DNA from 3 places in the Neomoorella thermoacetica genome. Region 3 is predicted to be linked to each of the others. Evidence: riboswitches for the same ligand, from Rfam matches in the RefSeq annotation. Region 3 holds a riboswitch; each other region holds the start of a gene.

Region 1 (3,296 bases), 260 kb from region 3:
CCCTGCAGTTGGGCCCCGTCCAGGGAGTCGGCTGTAGAACCCGGACGAATGGCGTCGCCGAGGCTGAGGGTGACATCGTACTTCAGCAAGATTTCGAGCAACCTGTCGAACTGCTCATAAAGGGGATTCTCTTTCTGGTTGTGCAGCATCCAGCCGGTGAGGAAGGCCCCACCGCGGCTGACAATGTCGGTCACCCTGCCGCTAGCCTGAAGCCTTTCGAGGATCTCGAAATTCAGGGCGCTGTGAATGGCCATGAAATCTATCCCGTCCCTTGCCTGTTTTTCCACGGCCGCAAACATGTCGTCCGGCGTCATCGCTACAATACTGCCCCGCTTTTCAATGGCTTCGATGGCTGCCTGATAAATGGGCACGCTGCCTACCGGAACCCTGGCGTGGGCAAGGGTGAGCCGCCGCATCTCATCGATATCCCCGCCGGTGCTTAAATCCATAAAGGAATCACACCCTGCCGCCTCGGCCGCAGCGATCTTCCGCATCTCCATTTGCCGGTCATCCCGGTCGCTGGAGGTCCCGATCAGGGCATTCACCTTGATACGTAAACCCCTCCCGATACCGCAGGGTTTAAGGACCTTCCGGTTGGTATTCCGGGGGATTACAATAGTCCCCTCCGCCACCCCTGCCCGGACAAATTCCACATCCACCTTTTCATCTGCCGCCACTTTTTCCATTTCCGGAGTAATTTTTCCAGCACGGGCATCTAAAACCTGGCTCATTTATCCTACCCCCTAACATGTATGTCTGGCTGTGCCCAGGTATCTGGATACGATTTCCATGGCGCAGTATTTACCGCACATGGCACATCCCGCCGCCGCGGCGTCGCTTCTTTCTTCTCTCAGCCTTCCCGCCCGTTCGGGGTCTATGGCGAGAGCAATCTGCCGCTTCCAGTCCAGTTCTTTTCTCGCCCGGGAAAGCTCCCGATCCCATTCCCGGGCACAGGTAAGGCCGTTGGCCAGGTCGGCGGCATGGGCGGCAATGCGAGCGGCAATCACTCCCTCCCGGACCTGGTCAATATCCGGAATCCCCACATGTTCGGCGGCAGTTACATAACAGAGAAACTCCGCACCCGCCCAGGCGCTCAAGGCACCCCCGATAGCAGCATTGATATGGTCATAACCGATTGCGATATCTGTTACCAGGGGGCCGAAGACAAAATACGGCGCCCCGTGGCAGAGACTTTTTTCCAGGACAACCGTCGCCTTTAGTTGCTGCAAGGGTACATGACCCGGCCCTTTTACCATCACCTGTACACCGGCTTCCCTCGCCCGCCTGACCAGCTCTCCCAAAACAACCAGCTCTTCCACCTGGGGGCCATCCAGGGAATCGGCCAGGCATCCCGGTCGCATGCCGTCGGCAAAGCTGATGGTAACATCGTACTTCCGGGCAATCGCAAGAACCCGGTCAAAGTGTTCATAAAGGGGGTTTTCCCTCCGGTTCGCCAGCATCCACCCGATCAGGTGGGAACCCCCGTAGCTTACCAGAGGATCGATCCGGCCCTCGTTTCTGGCGCGTTCTACAATATTCATAGTAGTCCCGCAGTGCAGGGCCAGAAAGTCTACCCCGGCGGCCGCGTGGCGTTCAATTACATCAAACAAGTCTTCATCTCTCATGTTAACGGAAGAACCGTATTTTCTGCCGGCTTCGGCCATGGCCTGGTAAAGGGGCAAGGTACCGACGGGCTTGGGGGAAACGGCCAGCGTTTCCGCAAGCATGGCCTCGATGTCCCCGCTGACGCTCAGATCCATGATGGCGTCCGTTCCCGCTTCCACGGCGGCTTTAATCTTGGCAACCTCCACATCAATACCGCCCGTCTCTCCGTACAAACCGACGCTGGCGCTGACCTTTGTCCTCAGCCCTTTACCGACACCAACTGGAGTGACGTTCTGCCGGCGGGCATTGCGCAGGATGACTATCGTCCCATCAGCCACACCCTGCCTCACGAATTCCGGAGTTACACCCTCCTGAACGGCCACCTGCTCCATTTCGGGGGTAATCAAGCCGGCCCGGGCGCTTTCTATCAGGTTCAACTATTCTCCCTCCCACTGTATTTTTGCAACTCCAACAGCGGTTTACGCCGCAATGTTTGCCTTCTTCACAGTATTTTTTCGCTTTCTTGATGACCGGGTAAAACCCTGCAATGACAGCCATGCACAAGGAACCTATGCCATAAATCATCCTCTCCCTTTGTTTGATTGATAAAAAATAAAGTCCACGCCATATCTCAGCGTGGACTTTACCATCATCCATGCTTACGCCCGCCCCTTCCGCGAGGGCGGCATAAACTTTTCAGGCAGGTCTCCTGACTCGGATCATCACACCTTTGCCCCTTCCCCCATTAAGGAGTGGTCTGGCAAGTGCTCACCTTCACAGTGGCGGGTCCGTCCGGGATTCGCACCCGGTTCCCTATTCTCCCTTGCGGGCACCTGAAAAGTAACCATATGCAACTTTCTATTCTAAAATTATAATTGTTCGCCTGTTTTCTGTAAAGGCCCTTTGTAAAATATGTGTCACCGGACAGTGATATTGTCACCCTGTAAGCGGACTGAGAAAATGTCACTGTGATAGGAGAAATGTTCAAACTCCTCTATGGTCGATGGTCACCTATGCCGACCCGCAACTCTACCCGCCGGTTTTCCTTTTCGGTCTCCCTGGCATGTTCTTCTTGCAGTGACCGGACCAGGTTGGTTTCACCCTTTAATGCCCCGTACAAACGCACGAAGGGCTTTTCCTTCAGGGGGACTAATACCAGCTTTCCCTCGGCCACCCGCACCTCAAACTTGTCCCCTTGCTTGATGGTATGTTATTTCCGGATTTCAGCAGGGATAATTAGCTGCCCTTTTGAAGATATCGTCACTACCGGCACTGCCTTACTCCCACCTTAAGTTAATAGAAGTAAGTCCAAGGAGAATTAACGTATACGATAGCCCCTCTGCATCTTTAAATCTCATAAATAGGGCCATGTTAGTTATTATAACCATAATCAAATGATTACTTCGCTACCGTTTTAAAACCCAACCCACACGAGCAAAAGCCTGTAAAGCCTCTTTGACGGAGTTATAGCATTGAAGGACATTTGTTAAGCTAAAGGAGAGAGACTATAGGTGGGATGTAAGGTCTTTCGACGTTTTGCTATGAATGTGACGGCACTCGGCTTTCTCCGGTAAGATAGAGACCCAGGGTGGCCAAGAACGAAATTCCTGGGCCCTGCAGATATCTGCAGATTTCCCGGACTTTAGGCGTGGGGGGTGGTGGAACAATTATTTGCAATCGAGCTTTTTAAT
Region 2 (3,296 bases), 1.2 Mb from region 3:
TCCCCCTGCCGCCCCACAACCTCCCCATGACCGTTTTGGGCGCCGCGCTGTTATGGTTCGGCTGGTTCGGTTTTAATGCCGGCAGCGCCCTAGGGGCCAACGGTCTGGCCGGTAACGCCTTCGTCACTACCAATACGGCTGCCGGGGCCGCCATCCTGGGCTGGCTGGCGGTAGAGTGGCTGCTCCACGGCAAACCCACCGCCCTGGGAGCGGCCAGCGGCGCGGTGGCAGGCCTGGTCGCCATCACCCCGGCGGCCGGTTTCGTCACTCCCCCGGCGGCCCTGGTAATCGGCGGTATCGGCGGCGCCCTTTGTTGCCTGTCAGTGGCCGTGGCCAAGGTTAAACTGGGCTACGACGATTCCCTGGACGCCTTTGGCTGCCACGGCGTCGGCGGTACCTGGGGGGCCATTGCCACCGGCATCTTTGCCACCAAAGCCGTGAACCCCGCCGGGGCCGACGGCCTGCTTTACGGCAACGCCCATTTGCTGGGGGTACAGGTGGTAGGCGTGGCGGCGGCCTGGATCTTTACCGCCGCAGTGACCTACGGCATTCTCAAGGTCGTCTCCCTGTTGACACCTCTGCGGGTCACAGCCGAGGAAGAGGAAGCCGGCCTGGATCTCTCCCAGCACGGCGAAAGCGCCTATCCCGACACCGGCCTGGCAGCCCTGGAGGTAGCAGAGGGTAAACGGGTTACCGCCCCGGGAGAACTGGCGGTAAATTGGATGGTGAGCCAGGGTAACCCGGCCGGAACCGGTCTTTTCCGCCAGGAATAAACGGACAACATAGCCCCGTCGCGGCCCGGTAATCGAACAGCGGCGGGGCTTGTTTATCTCTTCTAGGGTTAGTCCCGTGGTTTTATAAGGGTATCTGTATCAGGTAAGCTACCAATTGATTGGAGTTCCAGTACACCCAAAGGCGGGGGTGCGGCTACCTGCCCCCGGGAAGTCTTTCCCGGGCTTACTTTCGGAAACAGGGCTTGCCAAAAGCCCGGTGGTGGATTATATTAATAATTGACAACCATATATGAAAAAAATGGACAGGTGCCCCCGGGAGGGGGAGAATAGGGAAGTCCGGTAACCGCCTTTTCAGGCGGCGATCCGGCGCGGTCCCGCCACTGTGAGCGTGGAGTTGGCGATATAACGCCACTGGGATAGTTCCCGGGAAGGCATCGCTAAACAAGGAAGCGCGAGCCAGGAGACCTGCCTGTCCATATGACCTCTCACCTTCGCCAGGAAAGGGGAGAAGCAACCGGGGATGATGGTAAAGTCCCCAGCCGGTAGACGGCTGGGGACTTTTTTGTTGCGGGTGGCCCGGCCCCATTTCGCCCCTGACAAAATCTTCTTTAGAAAGGAGAAGCAAACATGGCAAAACCGGAACTTTCCTCCCCGGCCGTTAAGGCAAGCCGCTGGACGGCCAGACGCCTGGCCACCCTGGCCATGCTCATCGCCCTGTCAACTGTGGGCGCCAATCTAAAAATACCCAGCATCACCGGCACCCCGGCCTTCGATTCTTTTCCCGGCTTTCTCGGCGCCCTCATCCTGGGTCCCGCCGACGGGGCCCTGATAGCAGCCCTGGGGCACCTGCTCACCGCCTTTACCGCCGGGTTCCCCCTCACCCCGCCCCTCCACCTGGTTATTGCCGCCGGCATGGCCGCTGTCGTCGCCCTCTTTGCCATTTTCTACCGCTTTTCCCCCTGGCTGGGGATAGCAGCGGGAATAGCCCTCAACGGTCTCTTACTCCCGGCGCTGTTCATCCCCCTGCCGGGGTTCGGCAAAGCATTCTTCCTGGCCATGGTGGTGCCCCTGCTGATCGCTTCCGCCCTGAACATCGTCCTGGCCGCGACGGCCTTCACCAGCCTGCGCCGGGTATTTCCCGCCAGCTATGCCGCCGGCCGGGGGAAAGGTGAAGGCAAATGACCCCGGCCACCCTTTCCCCCCGCCGCTACCGGGACTTGACCATCCTGGACCTGGATGCGCAAAGATCCCTGGTGATCGCCTGCGACTCCGCCGGGGCCATCGGCCCCAAGGAAGCCGACGTGGTGCGGGTGCCCGGGTACGTCCTGGGCCGTTTTACCGCCAGGGTGGCCCTGATGGAAGTCCTGGCGTTAGGTGCCTGGCCGGTATGCGTCGTCAACACCCTCTGTGTCGAGCCGGAGCCTGCAGGTGCGGCCATCCGGGAGGGTGTGGCCGACGAGATGCGCGTCCTGGGCATCGACCCGGAGAAAACCCTTACCGGCAGCAGCGAAAAAAATATACCTACTACCCAGTCCGGGATAGGGATCACCGTCATCGGCCTGGCAACAACCGCAGAGCTGTTAATGGGACGCCTGGCTGCCGGCGATACCCTGGCCCTCTTCGGACGGCCCAAGGTCGGAACCGAGGTCTTCCTCGACGACCCGGAAATCGTAGACCTGAAAACCGTGCGCCTGCTCCTTGACCAGCCGGGCATCCGGGAAATCGTCCCCGCCGGCTCCAGGGGCATCCTGGCCGAGGCCAGGGACCTGGCCGCATTATACGGGCTGCAAATCAACTGGAGGCCGGGCCTCACAGGGCCGGCCCTGCTAAAGTCGGCCGGCCCTGCCACCTGCATCCTCGCCGCCGGCGACCGGGCCGCCCTGGAGACCACGGGGCGCCGGGCGGAAAAACCCTTCTGCCTCCTGGGTACCCTGGGCCCCGCCGCGTCCCGGTAATCCGGACAGCGACGGGGCGCCAGGGTACTTGCTTTCTCCAGGGCGAAAAAACGCCCCTGCCGCTTTCACGGCAGGGGCAGGGGGCAACCCACGGGCCTATCTCCAGCCGGCTTTATCCATCAGCCGCTCAAGCATCACTATGGCCTCGGCCCTGGTGGCGCGCTCAAGGGGCGCCAGGCCGCCTTCGCGGCCGCCGACAATACCGGCCGTCACAGCCGCGGCCATGGCCGGCCGGGCCCAGGAAGGTACGGCCGCCTGGTCCCGATAGGGTTGCAGGACGGCTTCTACCTGACCAGGCTCCACCTTCACGGCCAGGCCCTGCAAGGCCAGGGCGTTGCCCAGCATGGCCGCCATCTCGGCCCTGGTCACCGGATTATCGGGTTTAAAGGTACTATCCTCATACCCGTGCACCAGCCCCGCCCGGACGGCGGCGGCCACGGAGGGAGCGTACCAGGCATCGGCCGGCACATCGCTAAAGCCGGTTACCGTTCCTTTTACCGGCAGGCCCAGGACCCGCTGCAGGAGGCTCGTAAATTCGGCCCGGGTAATGTCTCGGTCGGGCTCAAACCGCCCCTCGCCCACGCCGGCGGCGATATGCCTGGCCGCC
Region 3 (3,296 bases):
GTACCACCAGATCACCTGGTCGCCGTCCCGGACGATTTCCTGGGAAGCGCTCACCATGGGTACGCTGCCGTTTACCTTATACATCCAGCCGTTCATGCCGCTGTTGGCCTGCCCGGCTATGCTTTTAACGAAGCCGCCGGCTTCTTCATAGGGGAGGCCGGTGGCCTCCAGGGCGCCAAGGGCCGTCAGGCCCCACCTACCGTCTTTACTCACCGTGACCGCACCGGGGCCGTAGAGAAGCTCGCCGTTCCGGCCTACCACGGCAATATCGACGGTACAGCCGCCGGACCCCCCTGTAGATGACGTTGCGGACTCTGTTACAGTGAGACTGGCCGTCGCCGCCAGGCCGTTATATGTAGCCCTAACTACAGTCTGCCCGGTTTGAAGGCCGGTTGCCAGGCCGTTAACAACTTCAGCAATGTTGCCGTTGTCCACCGACCAGGCGGCATCCCGGGTCACGTCGCTGCTCGTGCCGTTCAAATAATTCATTATGGCCTTAAACTGCCGTTGGCCATTGACGTTCACGGTGGCTGTTGCCGGGGTTATGGCCAGCCCCGGAGAAGCTACAGAACCGGCCCTTCCTTCCAGAATTAAATAAGCATAAAGGGATTCCGTGGCATCAAGGGCGTTCTTCGTAGTGCCGAAACTCCCGTCGCTATTGGGGGCTAGCTGCACCATATAGTCAACGGGCGTCATCCCCTGGGCGCTTTTCCAGGTGGCTGGATCCACATCTAATCTTTGCAGAGTGACAATCAGCTCGGCGGTGTCGACTGCAGGGTCGTCAGGCCACGGCTGTGTAGTATAGACACTTCCATCAGGTTGCTGCCACTTCCGGAGGTAGGCCAGGCCGTTAGTGATGGCGGCCTGGATCTGCTGGTCACCGGCGGCATTGGGCAGATAGGTCAATGCCCGGATGGCCTGGCAGGTGGTCATAAAGTCCGGGTAGAAATCCGTGCCCCACGTACTGCCCCACGCGCCATAATTTTCACCCGCCGTAGTACATTGGGTGTTAAGGAGATATTCACGCGCGTAAATAACATTGACCACACTGAATTCTCCGGCCCGGCCCAGGGCATCAAAAACCGGCATATCGCTGTAAACATTATTGTCGAAGTCGTTTGGGCCCTGCTTATCGGCCAAAATGGCCGCCAACTTCCTGGCCAGATCACTATATCCCCACGCCTTGACCGCCAGGAGCTCATAGGCAATATCTTTTGTCTTCGCAGTAGCGGGACTCTCAATAGTTGCATAAACGGCGTCAAGTATCGATTGCTGTAAGGATTTACCATTGTAAACCCAGTCTGAGGCTGCCAGGTCTTCACCGGCGAGGGTGAGGACGTAGGCGTCGTAGGCGCTTAACCTTTCGCCGTTATAGAAAGCTTGTTGATTAAATTGAATGGCTTTAGCAGCCAGACCATTATAATCTACGGTACCTGCCTCCACCCAGACGGGGCCTATAAATGTCGTAAGGAGGCCGAGGAGCAGGCTTATCATTACCGTCAAGGACAGGAATCGCCTCTTCATACCATTTAAGAACATGGTCAGACCCTCCATTATACAAAAATACCTACTAAATCCAGGTTTTTCGTTCACTAAACTAACCGCACATGCCCGAAAGGCAAAAACAGTCATGAAAATAGGGTTATCTTCGTACCAAATAAGGAGCATCAAAAAGCGGCCTTATCCCAACACCTCCCTGCGAACTCCCCGGGTGGGTTAGAATAGGCCGTCCAGCTACCGGTCCCGGCGCATCGTAAACTTCCAGTTGCATTTCCTTGTTGGAAGCTCCTAGCCGGACCGGCTGGCAGCATTTAAGCCTGGCCCCTCGGGACCAGACGCCTACCCTTATCAAATTAAAACCCCTGCTCCAAAATGAACAGGGGGATACACTGCTTCCCCATCCTGCGTAGGGAGCACCACTTACGACGACAAGCACCAGGTATCCTGGCTCGGGCTCACCGCTCCCCCACGCCTTCCCAGTCCGGCGCTCAGTCCCTTTAACCGCAACCCGTTAGCGGCAGGGCTCTTGCTGAATGCCGGACCAGTGGCCTGCTGTGGGGTCGCTCCCCCTCACAGTGGCGCGACCGCGCCGGACTTGCACCGGCTTCCCTTGTGGCTTGCGTTATATTTGTTGTGATAATATTCTATTCTACAAAAACCATCGAATTCCTGCCCCAAAAACTAAAAATATCTGAACCGGGAAACGGGTTCCTTTACCCTTTAATTTTTCTTATTTTAGCCACCAGGAGCAATAAAGCGGGGTAGAACAGGTAGGCAGGGAGAAAATAAAAGGGGAAGGCCCGTCCGGCAAAAATTAACATCTGGGAAAAATTCTCATAGAGGCTCATAGCTAAAAAGGTTATTAACAGTCCGGCTGGCAGCACCAGGGGACGGTAATCCCGGAGGCCGAAAACCTGGGCTGTGCCGAGGGTAAAAACATAGTAGACGACAGTCAGTTTCAGCAATATAGTAAAACTCCAGACGAAAATAATGACCGGTTCCAGCCGCTGCAAAAAGTCACCGATATTTATCATTTGAATGGCTATCAGGCTGGGGAAATTTATCCGCGCCGTTTCGGAAGGACCCAGGACGATGAGGTTACGCACCAGGACCAGGGTGGTGAGCAATGTTGCCACGGTTACCGCCAGGGCGAAGGGGGGAAAGTTTCTCCTGGGTTCGGTTAAAAAAGGTAAAATGACCAAAAAAAAGACGGCTTCGCCGAAGGGAAAAACAAAGGCCGGGTAGACCCCTCGTAAGACCGGCAGGGGCCCCCTTTCCATCACCGGGAGGAGGGCTTCCCAGTGGGCTAATCCCGGGACAGCTTCCGCCAGGGCGGTAAGAACCAAAATGGCGACAATAACAAAAGGAATTAAGAGCTCGCTTAATCGCGCCGGGATTTCTATCCCTATGCGAATGGCGTAGGCAGCCAGGCCGGCAAAAATTCCGGCGACTAAAACCATTGGCGTCTGGGGCAAGATCGCCATCTTATATAATTCAATAACGTTACGCAGCACCAGGGCGGCCAAGTACAGGGCGTACCAGAGAAAAATAAGATTGCAAAAGGTCCCCGGCCAGCGCCCCAGGACCCTGGTGGCATACTGCACCGGGGTTTCCCGCGGGAAGCGCCGGGCTAAGGCTGTATAGCAATAGGCCGCGCCCAGTCCCAGGGTTCCCGCCAGCAGGTAAGATATCCAGGCGTCCTGTTTGGCCGGCCCGACAGGGACGATCAAGGTAGAGGTACCAATAAGGTACCCGGTAACCAGCACAAAAAACTGCCAGAGAGAAATCCTACCTTT

Evidence for each region. Region 3 has a riboswitch for cobalamin ahead of MOTHE_RS13675 (S-layer homology domain-containing protein). Riboswitches for the same ligand answer to the same signal wherever they lie in the genome.
Region 1: linked by a shared signal. The riboswitch ahead of thiC (phosphomethylpyrimidine synthase ThiC) and the one ahead of MOTHE_RS13675 (S-layer homology domain-containing protein) in region 3 are both predicted to bind cobalamin.
Region 2: linked by a shared signal. The riboswitch ahead of MOTHE_RS01010 (ECF transporter S component) and the one ahead of MOTHE_RS13675 (S-layer homology domain-containing protein) in region 3 are both predicted to bind cobalamin.

What each region holds. Positions count from the first base shown of each region.
Region 1 is NZ_CP012369.1:1,661,343-1,664,638, forward strand. It holds gene bzaB (B12 lower ligand biosynthesis ThiC-like protein BzaB) at 1-731, opposite strand, end outside; gene thiC (phosphomethylpyrimidine synthase ThiC) at 744-2,042, opposite strand; cobalamin riboswitch at 2,288-2,457, opposite strand; gene MOTHE_RS08380 (hypothetical protein) at 2,600-2,779, opposite strand.
Region 2 is NZ_CP012369.1:185,442-188,737, reverse strand. It holds gene MOTHE_RS01015 (ammonium transporter) at 1-773, shown strand, start outside; cobalamin riboswitch at 1,022-1,221, shown strand; gene MOTHE_RS01010 (ECF transporter S component) at 1,362-1,916, shown strand; gene MOTHE_RS01005 (AIR synthase related protein) at 1,913-2,689, shown strand; gene MOTHE_RS01000 (S-layer homology domain-containing protein) at 2,786-3,296, opposite strand, start outside.
Region 3 is NZ_CP012369.1:1,401,656-1,404,951, forward strand. It holds gene MOTHE_RS13675 (S-layer homology domain-containing protein) at 1-1,539, opposite strand, end outside; cobalamin riboswitch at 1,918-2,185, opposite strand; gene MOTHE_RS07035 (GerAB/ArcD/ProY family transporter) at 2,214-3,296, opposite strand, start outside.